2 regions of the Nakamurella flava genome follow, and region 2 is predicted to be linked to the other one. Evidence: riboswitches for the same ligand, from Rfam matches in the RefSeq annotation. Region 2 holds a riboswitch; the other holds the start of a gene.

Region 1 (7,223 bases), 380 kb from region 2:
CGCGATCGACGATCACCTTGGCGTTCAACAGGTTCAGTCCGGTGGCCCGACGGAGCACCGCGATGGCCTCCACCTGACGGCCCTGGGCGCACAGCTGCTCGATCTCGGCGATCAGCGCCGGCTCGAACGTCAGCTGGGTCGGGTCGGGACCGGAACGCACTGCCCGCCGCGACAGGATGACCGTTCCGCTGATGACGACGACCGCGCCCAGCAGGATCCACCACCAGAACTCCATGGCCCGATGCTAGGGCGAGTGCACCCGAAGGCGCAGACGCACCCGCCCCCGGTTCGTCCCGCGACCGGGCGGGCGAACCGGGGGCGAGAGCCGCACTGGATGATCAGAGGTGGCCCAGCCCGGGAGCCGGGGCGTTGGCCAGCATCTCCTCGTAGCGGGCCTGCCGGATGCCGTTGACCAGCTTCTGCGACTCCTGCCGGTCGCGGATCACCTTGCTGACCACGACCACCGCGAACATCGCGCTCACGATGCCCATCGCGACATTCCACTGCTGCTGGACGGCCATCCCGGACAGCAGGATGTTGGCGGCGTTCCAGATCCCGGTGACCAGCAGGAATGCGACTGCGGCACCGTAGAAGGCTCCGGTGTGGTCGGACACGACCTCGGGCTTGGCCATGACGGATGGGTCCTTTCGATCGGATGCCGGTGTCCGGCATCTGGGGTGGGGAAAGACAGCGAACGCCGTGCGGCGGTCGCCGAACGAGGACGACGGAGACGGGCACGGCCGACGGGGCCGCCCCACATGCGCCTGACGCGGTGCACACCGCGAAGGCCCTACACCGTGCCGGATTCCCGGTTCGCCCGACGGGCGGGACGGGCAGCGCGACGGTGTTTGCTGCTGACCACGGCCTTGGCCAGCGAATGGCGCCGACCGTCGAGCTGGTGCACCTTGAGCACCTGCTCGAGCTTGGTGTGCCGGATTCGGCTGGCCTGCTTGCTGATGCCCTGCGCGGCACCTATCTCGCCGTAACTGGTCTGCGGGAGGGAGCTGCGCAGCTCGTGCACCGACTGCGCCTCGAGGATGTCGAGGATGAGCCTGGCCTGCGAGATGAGCGCGATGCGGGTGAGCTCGAACTCGGTCTCGGTTGGCTCGGCCGCCGGTGGTACGGCGGCGTCACTCAGCAGGGTGGCGATGTAGTCGTACATCTCCTGCAGGTCCATGCCGACAGCATGCCAACGACAATCATGGTTGTCAACGACAATCTTGCTTGTCTGAGACAGTTTCCGTTGTCGACCGAGCGGGTCCGCCCCGGCGGCCGAGCAGAGCGGCGGCGAGCAGCGCTCCGACGGCGCAGACGACCGACGTGATGCCGAAGATCTCGTGGTACTCGACCGTCAGGGCCCCGCGCACCTGCGCCTGGTAGTCGGCGAGCTGCACCGCGTACTCCTGCTCGGTGACCCCGATCGGCAGCGGGGTGTCCAGACCCGCGGTCATCGTCGCGAACCGATGCAGTCCCCAGGCGGTGAGGGCGGCCACCCCGATGAGCATGCCGACCATCCGCGCGACCACCACCGCCGCCGCGCCGGCCCCCAACTGGTCGTCGCCGACCGACCGCAGGACGACCGCCGAGACCGGTGCCAGGACGAACCCCAGCCCGAGACCGACCACCACCAGCCAGATGTCGAAAACCGTCACCCCGAGCTGGCCGAGCATCCAGGGTCCGGCGGCCGCCGGGTCGTCGGTACTCGCCGGCCACGCCGTCATCGCCCAGAAGCCGAGTGCGGCCACGACGAGCCCGAGGGTGGCGACGATGCGGTCCCCCCAGGGGCCGGCCACAGCGCCACCGACGACCGCACCGATCGGCAGGGCCACCAGGAACCGGGCCAGTAGGCCCGCCGATCCCGCGGTGTCCAACCCCAGCAGCGTCTGGCCGTACAACTCGACCTGGACCAGGGTGGTCAGCAGGGCCGCGCCCGTGGCGAACGACACCAGCAGCGCCCCGGCCACCGGCCGGCCGCCGCCCCGCGGGATGGTCAACAGCCGGACGCTGGCCCGGCGCTCCCACACGGCGAAACCGGCCAGCACGACCACCGCCGCACCCAGCATCGGGAGCCCCCAGGGCGGCAGGGCGGCCACCGACGGATCGGGGTTCTGCAGGCCCACCACCAGCAGAGCCAGACCGATGGCCAGCAGGGCGGCCCCGACGACGTCGACCCTTCCGACGACCCTTCCGTCGACACGTCGACCCTGACTCCCTGCCCCGGCCGGCCGTCGGCCGGGCACGGCCAGCGCGATCAGCACCATGGCCACCGCGGTCAACGGCAGATTGATCCAGAACACCCAGCGCCAGCCGGACGGTTCGATCGCGGCCGTCACCGGCCAGGCCGCGAGCAGCGCGGCCACCCCGATGCCGTAGAGCGTGCCGAGCACGCTGCCCAGCTCCTGCAGGGCACCGACGAGCCCGAGGCCCACCGTCCTTCGGCGACCGGTACGGAGATCGGCGACCAGGGCCATCGTCACGGGAAGGAGCGCTCCCCCGGCGATGCCCTGGACCAGTCGACCGGTCACCACCAGGCCCACCGAGTCGGCCAGCGCGGTGACGGTCGATCCCACGGCGAAGGCCAGCAGTGCGGCCTGCAGGACGGTCCGTCGCCCCCAGCGGTCCGACAGCGCGCCCAGCAGGGGCATGGCCGCGACGTAGCCGAGCAGGTATCCGGAGACGATGGGCGTGGCCCGCTCCAGTCGGTTCACCGGGATTCCGAGATCACCGATCATCTCGACGAGCAGACCGACCACGACATAGGCGTCGAGCGCGCCGAGCAGGACCGCCGCACCGGCGGCGCCGATGGCCCACCGGGACCGCGCCCGCGACGGCGGGGCCGATGCGCGATCCGGGCCGGACGGACTTGCCGGACCCGGGTGGCTCAAGACGGGACGGTGACGTCGACGGGCGCGTTCAGGTCGGTCAGGTCGACGGTCACCGACGCCGGCTGCCCCCCGGTGAGCGACTGGTCGGTGACGTCGAAGCGGGCCGAGGTCAAGGTGTTCCCGGACGCGGCGACCGTGAAGGTGCCGTTGACGTCGGACTGCAGACCCGGGACCAGCGCGGCGGCCACGGCCTGCGGAACGGTCGCGGTGACGACGCTGGCGGAGCCGTCCGAGGAGGCCAGGGTCGGCGCGGAGGCCTTGGCCAGGACATTCGCGACCCCGCGGGCGGGGTCCAGGATGGCCGACGGATCGTACAGCGACCCGGTGGCCGAGGCCGGCACCTCGACGAACCCGCCGGTCGGGCCCTTGATGAACAGGCGCTTCTCCTTGAGGACGAACTGCGCCTCGATGAGCTGGCCGAACTGGGAGATGGTGGCCGTGCCCTTGGCGTCCCCGCCCCGGGTCAGGTCACCGTCGGCCTTGCTGATGGTGACGCCCTGAATCGTCCCGTCGACGGCGAGGGTGAAGTGGGCGGTGTCGACACCGGCCATCGCGGTGGACGACGCGGCCAGGATGGCCGCGGGGTCGGTGGGCCGGTCCGGCGGTGGGCTGCTGTTCGACCCGGAGCAGGCGGACAGCGCCAGTCCGAGCGCCAGGGTCAGGGCGACGACCGAACGACGCGCCCGGGAGAGCGCACCGGACGAGCGCTGGATGTGGTCTCCCCCGACGCGGACAGTGGCGGCCTCCGCGGTGATCATGCGGGGATCGTAACCGGCGGCGGGGTACGGGATCGGTCGAATTGCCCGGTCTCTCGGGGGACCCGGAAACGCCGAACGGGGGTGTCGGACACCCTGCGGTGTCCGACACCCCCGTTCGGGATGTCACTGGCTCACGAGCTCGGCCGTGCGAACGTGTCGCTGCCCCGGGCTACCCGGGACGTCCGACTCAGCCGAGACGGAGGACCTGACCCGGGTAGATCAGGTTCGGGTCGGAGATGACGTCGGAGTTGGCCGAGTACAGGGCCTCCCAGCCACCGGAGACGCCCTGGGCCTGAGCGATCAGGTACAGGGTGTCGCCCGACTGCACGGTGTAGGTGCCGTCGGCGGCGCTGCTCCACGAGGTGGCCTCGTCGTCCGAGGACCACGAGGAGGAGGAGGAGCTGCTGTCGTCGTTGCTCCACGACGAGGACGAGGAGGACTCGTCGTTGTCGTAGTTCTTCTTCTTGGCCGGCGCGCTGTACGAGCTGCTGTCGTCGTCGTTGCTCTCGTAGCTGCGGCTGCGGTTGGCCGAGCTGCTGGAGGACGAGTCGTCCGAGCTGCTGGAGCTGGAGGACGAGGACGAAGACGACTTCGCAGCGGTCTTGGAGGTGTCGGCCGGCTCCTGGCCGCCGGCACCGGCGCAGGCCCAGGCGCCCCAGCCCTGGCCGGCGAGGGTCTTCTCGGCGACGGCGATCTGCTGGTCCTTGGTGGCCAGATCGGCACGGGCGGCGTAGTCCTGGCCGCCGTAGGCGTCCCAGGTGGACTGCGAGAACTGCAGGCCGCCGTAGTAGCCGTTGCCGGTGTTGATCGACCAGTTGTTGGTGCTCTCGCAGTTGGCGACGGCATCCCAGGTCGACTCGGGGGCGGCGTTGGCGGTGCCGACCAGGCCGAGGGCCGAGACGCCGGCGACGGCGCCGACGGCGGCGCTGCGGAGGGCCCAGACGCGGGTACGGGAGGTGGCGCGGTGACGAGCGGTGGTACGAGACATGAAGAATCTTCCCCTAGCTGCGCCTGCGAGGTGAGCTGTCGGGTTCGGGCAGCCCGGAGCGCAAGCTCCGGACGTGGAGGGGATTGCCCGTCCGGCGTGAGCCGGATTCACCCCAAGACCGGCGAACTGCCTGCCGGCCAAAGTTGGTTTCCCCGTCGCTGTCCAAGCCTTTCCTGTTTCGGTCGGATCTCCTGGCCCAAAGTGGACAGCGCTCGGCGCGGCGGGCAGGAGCAGACTGCGGCGGTCTCAGAGGCATGCCCTGCGACCGATGACAACCATACAAATCGGCTGGGAAAACACCAGAGGCCCAGTTCACAGATCACGGAGCGGTAACGATCAAGTAACTGTCCAGCATTCGACCATTTCCGCTGCTGATGGGGGTCACCGAGGGTCCGCTGGGGCCTTCGCGGTACCCCTTGTGGCGGCGGTAGTTTCACTCATTCGGGCGACCGGGTGACCGCTGATTTTTCTCGATTTCACCCAGCTCCTGAACAGCGACCCCACAGGTTCACTGCGACAGAGCAGTGACCGCCGTCACGTGACATCGCCGTCCTGGTCACCGGTGTCGACCAGCCCGACCACTGCCGGCGAGGGGACATCCGCCCGTGCGCGACCACCGACCGGCCGACGCTCCCCGGCGGTCCGAGGCTCTGCCGCATCACGAGCTCGACGACCCACCGTGATCGGGCACTCCCCCGACGGGTACGGCAGGATGGCTCTGACCATGGCCGTCACCCCCCGCTCCCGCGTCCTGTGTCTCGTCCTCGCTGGTGGACGGGGGTCCCGCCTGGGGGCCCTGACCACCGGTCGGGCCAAACCGTCCCTGCCGGTCGGCGGGCACTACCGGCTGATCGACATCTCTCTGTCGAACGCCGCCCACAGTGGCCTGTCCGACGTCTGGGTCCTGCAGCAGTACGAACCGCATCTGCTCAACGAGCACCTTGCCGGCGGTCGTCCATGGGATCTGGACCGGACGCGCGGCGGGTTCCGCACCCTGCCGCCGTTCGAGGGGCACGACCGCGACGGTTTCGCCAGCGGCAATGCCGACGCGCTCGCCCGGAACTGGCCGCTCATCGACGCCTTCGATCCGGACATCCTGCTGGTGTGCAGTGCCGACCATCTGGAGCGGCACGATTTCCGCAACGCCATCGCCGCCCACCAGGACTCCGACGCGGACGTCACCGTCATCACCACCGAACTCCCCCGCGGCACCGACTGCTCGCGGTACCTCGTCGTCCAGGGCGACGGTCACCGGGTGCGGGAGGTCGACTACAAGCCGGAACGCCCGCGCGGCCGTCTGATCGGCACCGAGGTATTCCTGTACCGACCGCACCGCCTGGCCGAGACCCTGCGCGACCTGAGAGAAGAAGGCGGTGACCTCGGGGACTACGGCGACCGCCTCATCCCCCGGATGCTGGAGACCAGCACCGTGACCGAACACCGGCACGAAGGTCACTGGCGCGATCTCGGCACCCCGGAGGCGTACCTGGACGGTCAGCTGGAACTGTTGCGTCCGCGTCCCCCGCTGCGCCTGGACGACCCGGACTGGCCGATGCTGACCTCGATGCCGGTCCGCGGACCGGCCCGCATCGACCGGTCGGCCGATCTGGACCAGGCGTGGATCTCCCCCGGAGCCCATGTCGCCGGCACCGTGGTCCACTCCATCATCGGCCCGGGGGTCACTGTCGAACGCGGAGCGACCGTACGGCACAGTGTCGTCATGGCCGACGCCGTCATCCGCCGGGACGCCACCGTGGCGCGCGCCGTCGTCGCTGAACAGGCGATCATCGGGTCGCGCGCGACGATCGGCGCCCCCCAGGCGCGGCGACCGGTGCTCGTCGGTGCCCGTCGCCGCGTCGCCGCCGGACGATCCCTGACCGCCGGTGAACAGCTCGAACCGAACAGTCCCCGCGACCTCTGGAGTTCCGTCCGGTGAACGACCTGCCGCCCTTCGCGCCCGATACCGAGCCGGCCACGGAACCGTCCGGACCCGTTCCGACGGCGACGGCCGGGACGACGAACGGACGAACCGGCCACGTCGTCCTCGCCACCGCCGACAGCGAGGCGTTCGGCAGCCTGCGGCGACGGCCCACCTCGCGGCAGGACCGCTATCGGATGGGGAAGGAGCTGCGGCACCGGGTCCCGCGGTCCTCGTTGGCCGACTGGACGCCGCCGGACGGCCGCCCGGATCCGGTCGAGCAGATCCGGGAGTCGCACCAGGGTCGGCTCGACTGGCTGATCCCCATCCGGGTCGGGCGGATGACCGCCTCGCCCTACGGCTTCCTTCGGGGGACCGCCGTGGTCATGGCCCGCGACGTCGCCGGCCTACCGGCCACCGGTATCACCCCGGTAATCTGCGGCGACTCGCACCTGGGCAACTTCGGCTTCTACGCCTCGCCCGAACGGGATCTGGTCATCGACCTCAACGACTTCGACGAGGCCCACCCGGGTGGCTGGGAATGGGACCTGCGGCGTCTGGTGGCCAGCATCTGGGTCGCCGGGCGCCACAACGGCGCCTCGGAGGGGCAGTGCGAGGCGGGTGTCCGGGCCTGTGTCGCCGCCTACCGGCAGGAGGTGCGCGAACTGGCCGAG
Region 2 (7,223 bases):
ACTCCAGGGCCGCCTGGGGTCCGAGCGCGGCGCTGATGCGGCGCCGGGCGAACTCGCTGACGTAGGTGACGACGTCGTTGCCGCGGCCGATCGCCCGCAGCGCCTGGCGCGCCCCCGGGACCATGGCCCACCCGACCTCGTGGCCGTGGGTGCTGGCGACCGTCCGCACGATGCCCTCGGACCGCAGCCGCGGGGCCAGCAGCGCCAGGGGCGCGGCCGCCCCGAACCACAGCGCCTGCACCCGGTGCTCGCGCACGAGTTCGGCGGCCCGCTTCCGCACGTCCACGCCGGGCAGCAGCAGCCCACCGGGGTGGCGGATCACCGGGAACGGTTGCCGGGCATCGAATTCCGCGTCGCCGGGAAAGCTGGGGGCGTACACGACGAGAGAGTCGGCGGGCAGCCGGTGCGCGAGAGTGATGACGTACGACTGGATCCCGCCGGTTCGCGGCGGGAAGTCGTTGGTGATCAGCAGAGTTCGCCGCACGGTGAGACGTCCCGAGCCCTTCCGGTGTCGAACCGGCGTCACCCGGTGAGTAAGCCCGCCGCGCCCGGCCCCAGGAGGATCCCTGGGAGAAAGCCTGATCGCCGGCCCGGAGTTCCGGACCGGCGATCAGGATATGTCGTGCGAGGCTCGGTCAGCCGGTGACGCGGTGGCCGGTGGCGTTCGGGCCGGCGCCGTTCACCGAGGTGACATAGACCGGCTTGGTCTCGGTCGAGGCGTGCACGACCTGGCCGTTGCCGATGTACATGGCGACGTGGCTGACCGGCGAGTAGTAGGTGACGAGGTCACCCGGCTGCAGCTGGTCCAGCGGGACGCTGGGCAGACCGGCCTGGGCCGACGACGTGCGCGGGATCGTGACGCCCGCCTGCGCCCAGGCCCAGGAGGTCAGGCCCGAGCAGTCGAACGAGTTCGGGCCGGCGGCGCCGTAGACGTAGGGCGATCCGACCTTCGACAGGGCGGCGGCGACGGCCGCGGCACCCTTGGAGCTGCCTGCCGGCACCGCGGCGGGGGCCGACGAGGTCGGCGCGGCGCTCGAGCTGGAGGAACGCGACGGGGTGTCGGCGGAATCGTCCGACACCAACGTGCGGGACCGGTTGGCGGCGGCAGGCGCCTGGGCCGGAGCCGCCGCCTCGCTGGTGGTCGGGGCGGGAGCAGCGGCGGCCGCAGCCTCGGCGGCGGCGCGGTTGGCGGCCTCATTGGCCGCCTGCGCGGCGGCCTCGGCGGCCGCCCGCTCCTGCTCGGACAGGCTGTTGTACAGCTCGCGGTACTTCTGGGCCTCGGCGTCGAGCTCGGCCTTGCGGGCGGTGACGTCCTGGGTGGCCTGGGTGGCGGCGGCCGCCTTCGCGTCGGCGTCGGACTTGGCCTGCTCGGCGGCGGTCTGCGCGGCCGAGGCGTCGGCCTGGGCCTGAGCGGCCTGGGCGCGGGCGGCCTGCGCGGCATCCAGCGTCTGCCGGGTGTCGTCGGCGACCTGGTCGAGGGAGCTGACCTGGTCGAGGTAGTCGTCGGCCGAGTCGGCGGTCAGCAGCACGGCCAGCCCGTCGAACCGGGCGCCGCGGAAGCTGGCGTTAGCGAAGGAGTCGACCTTCTCCTTGTAGGCACCGGCGGCGGCGTCCGCCTCGGTGGCCTTGGACTGCGCGTCGGTGGCGGCCTGGCGGGCCGCGTCGACCGCGGTACCGGCGGCGGCGGCGGCTGCGGCGGCGGCCTGCTCGTTCTCCTGAGCGGAGAGCACCTGCTCGTTGAGCTGACCCGCGCGCTGCTCGCTGTCCAGGTAGGCCTGCTGGGCGTCGGCTGCGGTGGTCGGGTCCGCCAGGGCGGGGCCGGCGGCGAACGCGCCCAGGCCCAGGGAGCTCACCGTGCCGGCGATCAGCAGCGCGGAACGGTAACGAGCGAGCCGACGACGGGTCGATCGCGGGCAGGTCGGCAACACGTCAGTCGTGTTGCGGGCAGGGAACGCCACGGTCCGGTGGAACCTTCCTCTCGCCGCCTACCGGGTTAGCTGACGGATTCGGGCCGGAAGTCGCCCTACCACCACCCGACGCGCAGCGGCCATCCACGCAAGAGCGCAGACGACACGGCACCCGTCAGGGGGCGGATTCACCCCATGAAGCACCTGGTTCCCCGGCTCGGCTCCCAGCGGAGCCGACTCGGCGGTGACCCCCGGATCACCTGAATGGTGATCGCCTCAAGGTCTCGGATAGGTTACGAGAGGATTCTGTTCCCGTCCAGACGGTGTGTGAATCGTCAAAGATCCATCTCAGATGTTGAGACAGTCGCCGCTGGCCTATCCGTCTGACCTGCGACGATGACCACCCGATGCTCAGCGTTACAGCTGTGCGGGAGCTGTGATGGACCTGACATCAGGTCATGACCGACCGGCCCGCCGCGTTCACCCGGCTCGTCTCACCGGACCCGGATGGGGTCGCTCGGGGCGCGGAACCAGCCGCAAGGGCCGGATGAGACCGGAGCGGGACAGCACGTCGACCGCCGCCCGTTCGGTGTCGTCCCACGCCACCCCACTGGGTGACGTGCCCAGCAGCGCCGTCACGATGCAGTCGTCGCACGCCGGTCCGCGTGCGGTGCAGTCCTCACAGTCCACATGGCAGTGCGCAGACATCCCGATCGGCCACCCTCCACCGTCCTGGCCCCGGATCCAGCACCAAGGCTCTGACCGGGACGGTAGGACCGGACACCGACAGCGGGTTCCTCGTCGATTCCGACCAGGTGTTCGACCGCGGTGACTGCCGGGGGCCGGGGTCGCTCCACCGGGCCACGGACGGCGACGCCCCCGGCCGTAGGAGCAGCCGGGGGCGTTGCCGAGCCAGGGTGGTCAGCGGCCGCGGACCAGCACCGGGTTGCTGGTGCTACCGGCCACCCGGGACGGATCGGCGGGCGTGAAAGCCGAGGTGAACACGTGCTCCCCGCGGGACAGGCGCGGCAGCACGGTGACCGCCAGACCGCGCTGGGCCGGGACGTCGGCGAACACCCGGTCCCCTTCGCGGAAGCCCACCCGGCCGACGGCCGCCTGGCCGTCGGCCAGCCCGGTCGCCGAGATCAGCAGGACAGGCAGGAACGGGCACTTCTGCAGCGCCGCGGTGCTGACCAGCACCGTGGTCGACGCGACCTTCACGGGCGCGGCCGCCACCGTGAACGGCACCGTCACGGTGGTGCCGCTGGGTTGGGCGGTCAGGACGAGCGCGGTCGGCCCGGCCGGCGCGTCGGCCGGGACGGTGACCGTGACGTCGGCCCGGCCGCCGCTGACCGTCGCCTGACCCACCTGCTGGTCCCGCCAGCTGGCGGTCACCGTCGTGTTCGCCGGCGAACCCAGGCTGGTCAGATCCAGACCGGCCACCGGGATGGTGACCTGGGTGCCGGCGGTCACCGGCTCGGTCACCGCCGGCACCTGCACCGCGCGGCGGGCGAAATCGGGCGCCAGGTTGGGGTTGGCCTGCAGGTAGGCGATCCAGGCGTCGCGGTCGATGAGGCCGGAATCCCGCGGATCGGTGCCCTGGGTGAAGACGGCGAAGTTGTCGCCACCGGCGGCGAGGAAGGAGAACGTACCGATCCGGTAGGACGCAGCCGGGTCCAACGGCCGGCCGTCGACGGTCACCGACGTGATCCGGGAGCCGGCCGCGGCACTCGGATCGAAGGTGTAGGTGACGTTGTCCGACAGGCCGAGCTGCAGATACGGCCGGGACGCGGTGGACGGCTGCCACTGCTGCTCGAGCAGCGTGCGGAACTGTTCGCCGGTCAGGCTGACGGTGGTGAGGTTGTTGACGAACGGCAGCACCGCGTTCGCCTCGGCGTACGTGACGACCCCGTCGGGCGCCTGCAACAGATCGGCCCGCAGCCCACCCGGGTTCACCACGCCGATCTGCGCCCCACCGCGGTCGGCCGACGACAGCGACGCCCGCAGGGAGTCGGCGACCAGGTTGCCCAGAGTCGATTCACTACCCCGGTCGTCGCGGCCGGTCGTCGTCCCCGGCGCCGACCCGACATAGACACCACCGGAGTACGACCCGCCGGTGAACGCGGTGGTGATGTCGGCGGTGACACTGCCGACCGGCTGGCGGCCGATGACCTCGGCGGCGGCGACGGCGGTGTCGACGATGGAGCGGACCTGCGCGACGCGCGGATACGTCGCCACCAGGTCGGCGGGGGCGGTGGTGGTGCGCGGCACGTTGGTGGCGGCCGTGGCGGTGACCGCCCCGGTCTGCCGGTCGACGGTGAGCACGACCTTGCCGACATTGGCTCCGTACGAACCGGTCTGGACGACCGGACGGGTGACGCCCGCCTCTCCGGGCACCGGGGCCTGGTAGGCGTACGTCTGATGGGTGTGCGCCGTGAAGATCGCGGCGACCCGCGGTGAGGTCTCGTTCACGATGGAGGCGAAGACCGGGCTGGCGGCCAGCTGGCCGTCCAGGGTGGCCGGCGGGACGGTCGTGTCCCCGGCCGGGGCTCCCTCGTGGTACTCGGCCACGAGGACGTCGGCCTCACCGTTGCTCTCGTCGCCGTCGGTGAGCTGGGCGGCCACGCGGTTGACCGCGGCGACCGGATCACCGAAGTCGAGGTCGGCGATACCGGCCGGGCTGACCAGGGTCGACGTCTCCTGGGTGACCGCGCCGATCACGCCGACGCGGACGCCGCCGACCGGGTAGATCCCGTACTCGGGCAGCGCCGGGGTCTGGGTGCCCTTGCGGTAGACGTTGGCGCCCAGGTAGTCCCACTTCGCGTTGGTCTTGTCACTGACCACACGGTCGACGAGGTCGCTCTCACCGCGGTCGAACTCGTGGTTGCCGACGGCGGACGCGGCCAGCCCCAAGGCGTTCAGGACGTCGATGGTGGGCTGGTCCTGGGCCGAGGACGAGGCGAACAGTGACGCGCCGATGTTGTCGCCGGCGGAGAGCAGCAGGGAGTCGCCCCCGGCCGCGGTCGCGGCGGCCCGCTGTTCCTCGATGGTGCCGGCGAGGGCGACCGTCAGGTCCTTGTCCGCGGCTGCATTCGTGATGCGGCCGTGGAAGTCGTTGATGTTCAACAGGGTCAGCTGGACGGGGTCGGCGGCCGACGCCGTCCCGGTCGAGGTGGCCAGGATCCCGGTCGCCACCAGGCCGACCGTGGCCAGCAGGGATGTCATCCTTCGGACGGGTTTCACGGTGGGGCACTCCGATCGCTGGGGCGGGGCGACTCCCCGATCGGGGTCCCAGGGCGCGGCCGGCGGAACTGGTCGGTCCTGGGGGTGATCAGGGTGTGACCCACGGTGCACGGATGGGGTGAACGTAGACCAGCCGTCAGGAGAACGTCCAGGCTGCGGGCACTCAGCCCGTCGGTCCTGCGCCCCCGGCGTCGCGGGCGGCCCGGTCCAGCGCATCGGCCGCCAGGATCAGGGCGAGGTGGGTCAGCCCCTGGGGCAGGTTGCCGAGGAACTGCCCGTCGTCGGTGGCGATCATCTCGGAGAGCAGGCCGAGCGGACTGGCGAGTTCGACGATCTCGTCGAACAACGCCGCGGCCTCCGACACCCGACCCACCCGCGCCAGCGCCGACACCATCCAGAACGAGCAGGCGACGAACGCCCCCTCCTCGGCGTCGGCACCGGTGTAGCGGTGCAGCAGCGGCCCCGTGCCGAGCCGCTCGCGGATCACGTCGATGGTCGACGACATGCGCGGGCCGTCGTCGAAATCCTTGGCCAGCAGTACCGAGGCGTCGAGCCCGTCCGTGCCCTGGTACCAGGTGTAGGCCCCGAGATCGGGGTTCCAGCAACGGGTGTGGATGAACTCGGCGATGTCCTGCTGTTCGAGTCGCCACCGCTGCCGGCGGTCCGGGATCTGCCCCAGGTCGGCCAGGTGGATCGCGCAGCCCAGGGCCTGCCAGCACTGGATCTTCGACGAGGTGTAGTGCCGCTCCTCCTGCAGCTCCCAGATCCCGGCGTCCCGGCTGCGCCACTGGTCGCAGCAGAGGTCGGCCAGATCGGCCAGCATCGAACCGGTCGCCGGGTCGAGCACGTGGCCCTCGTCGACGTACACCCGCAGCACGTCGAACACGTCACCGAACATCCCCAACTGCAGCTGCTGGGCCGCGCGGTTGCCCACGATCACCGGCCCGATCCCCCGCCAGCCCGGCGACCGGGTCTCCCGGTGGCCGTCCTTCACCTCGCCGGACAGCCGCGTGAAGACGTGGGGCCCGTGCGCCCGGAGGGTGTTCAGCAACCAGGACACCGCGGCGTGCACCTCTTCCTTCACGCCGACCACCCCCAATGCGCGGATGGTGTGCGCCGCGTCGCGCACCCACGCGTACCGGTAGTCCCAGTTCTTGCCCCCGGCGAGGCTTTCCGGCAGCGACGTGGTCGCGGCCGCGGCGATGGCACCGGTGGGGCTGTAGATCAGCAGCTTGAGCGCCAGCGCACTGCGCAGCACCACCTCGGCCTGCCGGCCGTCGTAGTCGCAGCTGTCGGTCCAGCGCGTCCACGAGTCGATCGACAGGTCGACCCGCCGGTCGATGTCGGTCGCCGGCGGCAGGTTCAACGGTTCCCCGGCGGTGGCGACCACGGCGACCAGCTGGCGATGACCGGCCCGGGTGACGACCACTCCGGTGATCTCGCGGTCGCCGGCGACCGCGCCGTGCTCGATGCCGCGGACGCCCAGCGTCGCCTGCCCGCTCCGCAGGATCGGACCGGACGGCGAGTCGGCCACCCACGGCCCGCTGCCGTCGAGCTGCAGCCCGGGCGCGACCCGCCACCGCAGGCGAACCGTCCCCGACAGGCCGTCGATCCGGCGGGCCAGTTCGGTCCAGGGCAGCCGACCGGCCACCCCCGAGTTCAGTGAATCCGTGACCCGGACGGATCCCTCGGCGGTGCGGAAAACGGTCTCCAGGACGTTGGTCCCGGGCAGGTACCGCTGTTCGGTGGTGAACGGGGCATCCGGCGCCAGCTCCAGGCGCCCGCCGTTGCGCTCGTCGACCATCGCGGCGAACGCCGGCGGGCAGTCGAGGTCCGGTACCGGCCACCAGTCGATCCGGCCGTCCGGTCCGACCAGGGCCACGGTGCGGCCGTCCCCAATCGCCCCGTACTCCCGCAGCGGCAGATAGCCGTCGGCGTCCCGGATGCTCATGGCGTCGGGTTCCCGCCGGTGACCGACAGGGTCGCCCCGGTGGTGAAACTGGACTCCGCCCCGGCCAGATGGACGTAGGCGGCAGCGACCTCGGCCGGTTGGCCGGCCCGGCCGAGCCACGC

The links. Region 2 has a riboswitch for cyclic di-AMP ahead of FDO65_RS01755 (C40 family peptidase). Riboswitches for the same ligand answer to the same signal wherever they lie in the genome.
Region 1: it holds a riboswitch for cyclic di-AMP, as region 2 does, so the genes downstream of both, FDO65_RS23030 (LysM peptidoglycan-binding domain-containing protein) here and FDO65_RS01755 (C40 family peptidase) in region 2, are expected to answer to the same signal.

The regions. Positions count from the first base shown of each region.
Region 1 is NZ_SZZH01000001.1:752,006-759,228, reverse strand. Features, by position in the region: gene FDO65_RS03400 (hypothetical protein) at 1-235, opposite strand, end outside; gene FDO65_RS03395 (hypothetical protein) at 339-632, opposite strand; gene FDO65_RS03390 (hypothetical protein) at 791-1,177, opposite strand; gene FDO65_RS03385 (MFS transporter) at 1,209-2,885, opposite strand; gene FDO65_RS03380 (LppX_LprAFG lipoprotein) at 2,882-3,643, opposite strand; gene FDO65_RS23030 (LysM peptidoglycan-binding domain-containing protein) at 3,831-4,631, opposite strand; cyclic di-AMP (ydaO/yuaA leader) riboswitch at 4,637-4,810, opposite strand; gene FDO65_RS03370 (glucose-1-phosphate adenylyltransferase family protein) at 5,344-6,567, shown strand; gene FDO65_RS03365 (DUF2252 domain-containing protein) at 6,708-7,223, shown strand, end outside.
Region 2 is NZ_SZZH01000001.1:375,644-382,866, reverse strand. Features, by position in the region: gene FDO65_RS01760 (glycosyltransferase family 4 protein) at 1-484, opposite strand, end outside; gene FDO65_RS01755 (C40 family peptidase) at 636-1,958, opposite strand; cyclic di-AMP (ydaO/yuaA leader) riboswitch at 1,968-2,161, opposite strand; partial or broken gene FDO65_RS01745 (bifunctional metallophosphatase/5'-nucleotidase) at 2,829-5,111, opposite strand; gene FDO65_RS01740 (glycoside hydrolase family 15 protein) at 5,314-7,101, opposite strand; gene FDO65_RS01735 (SDR family oxidoreductase) at 7,098-7,223, opposite strand, start outside.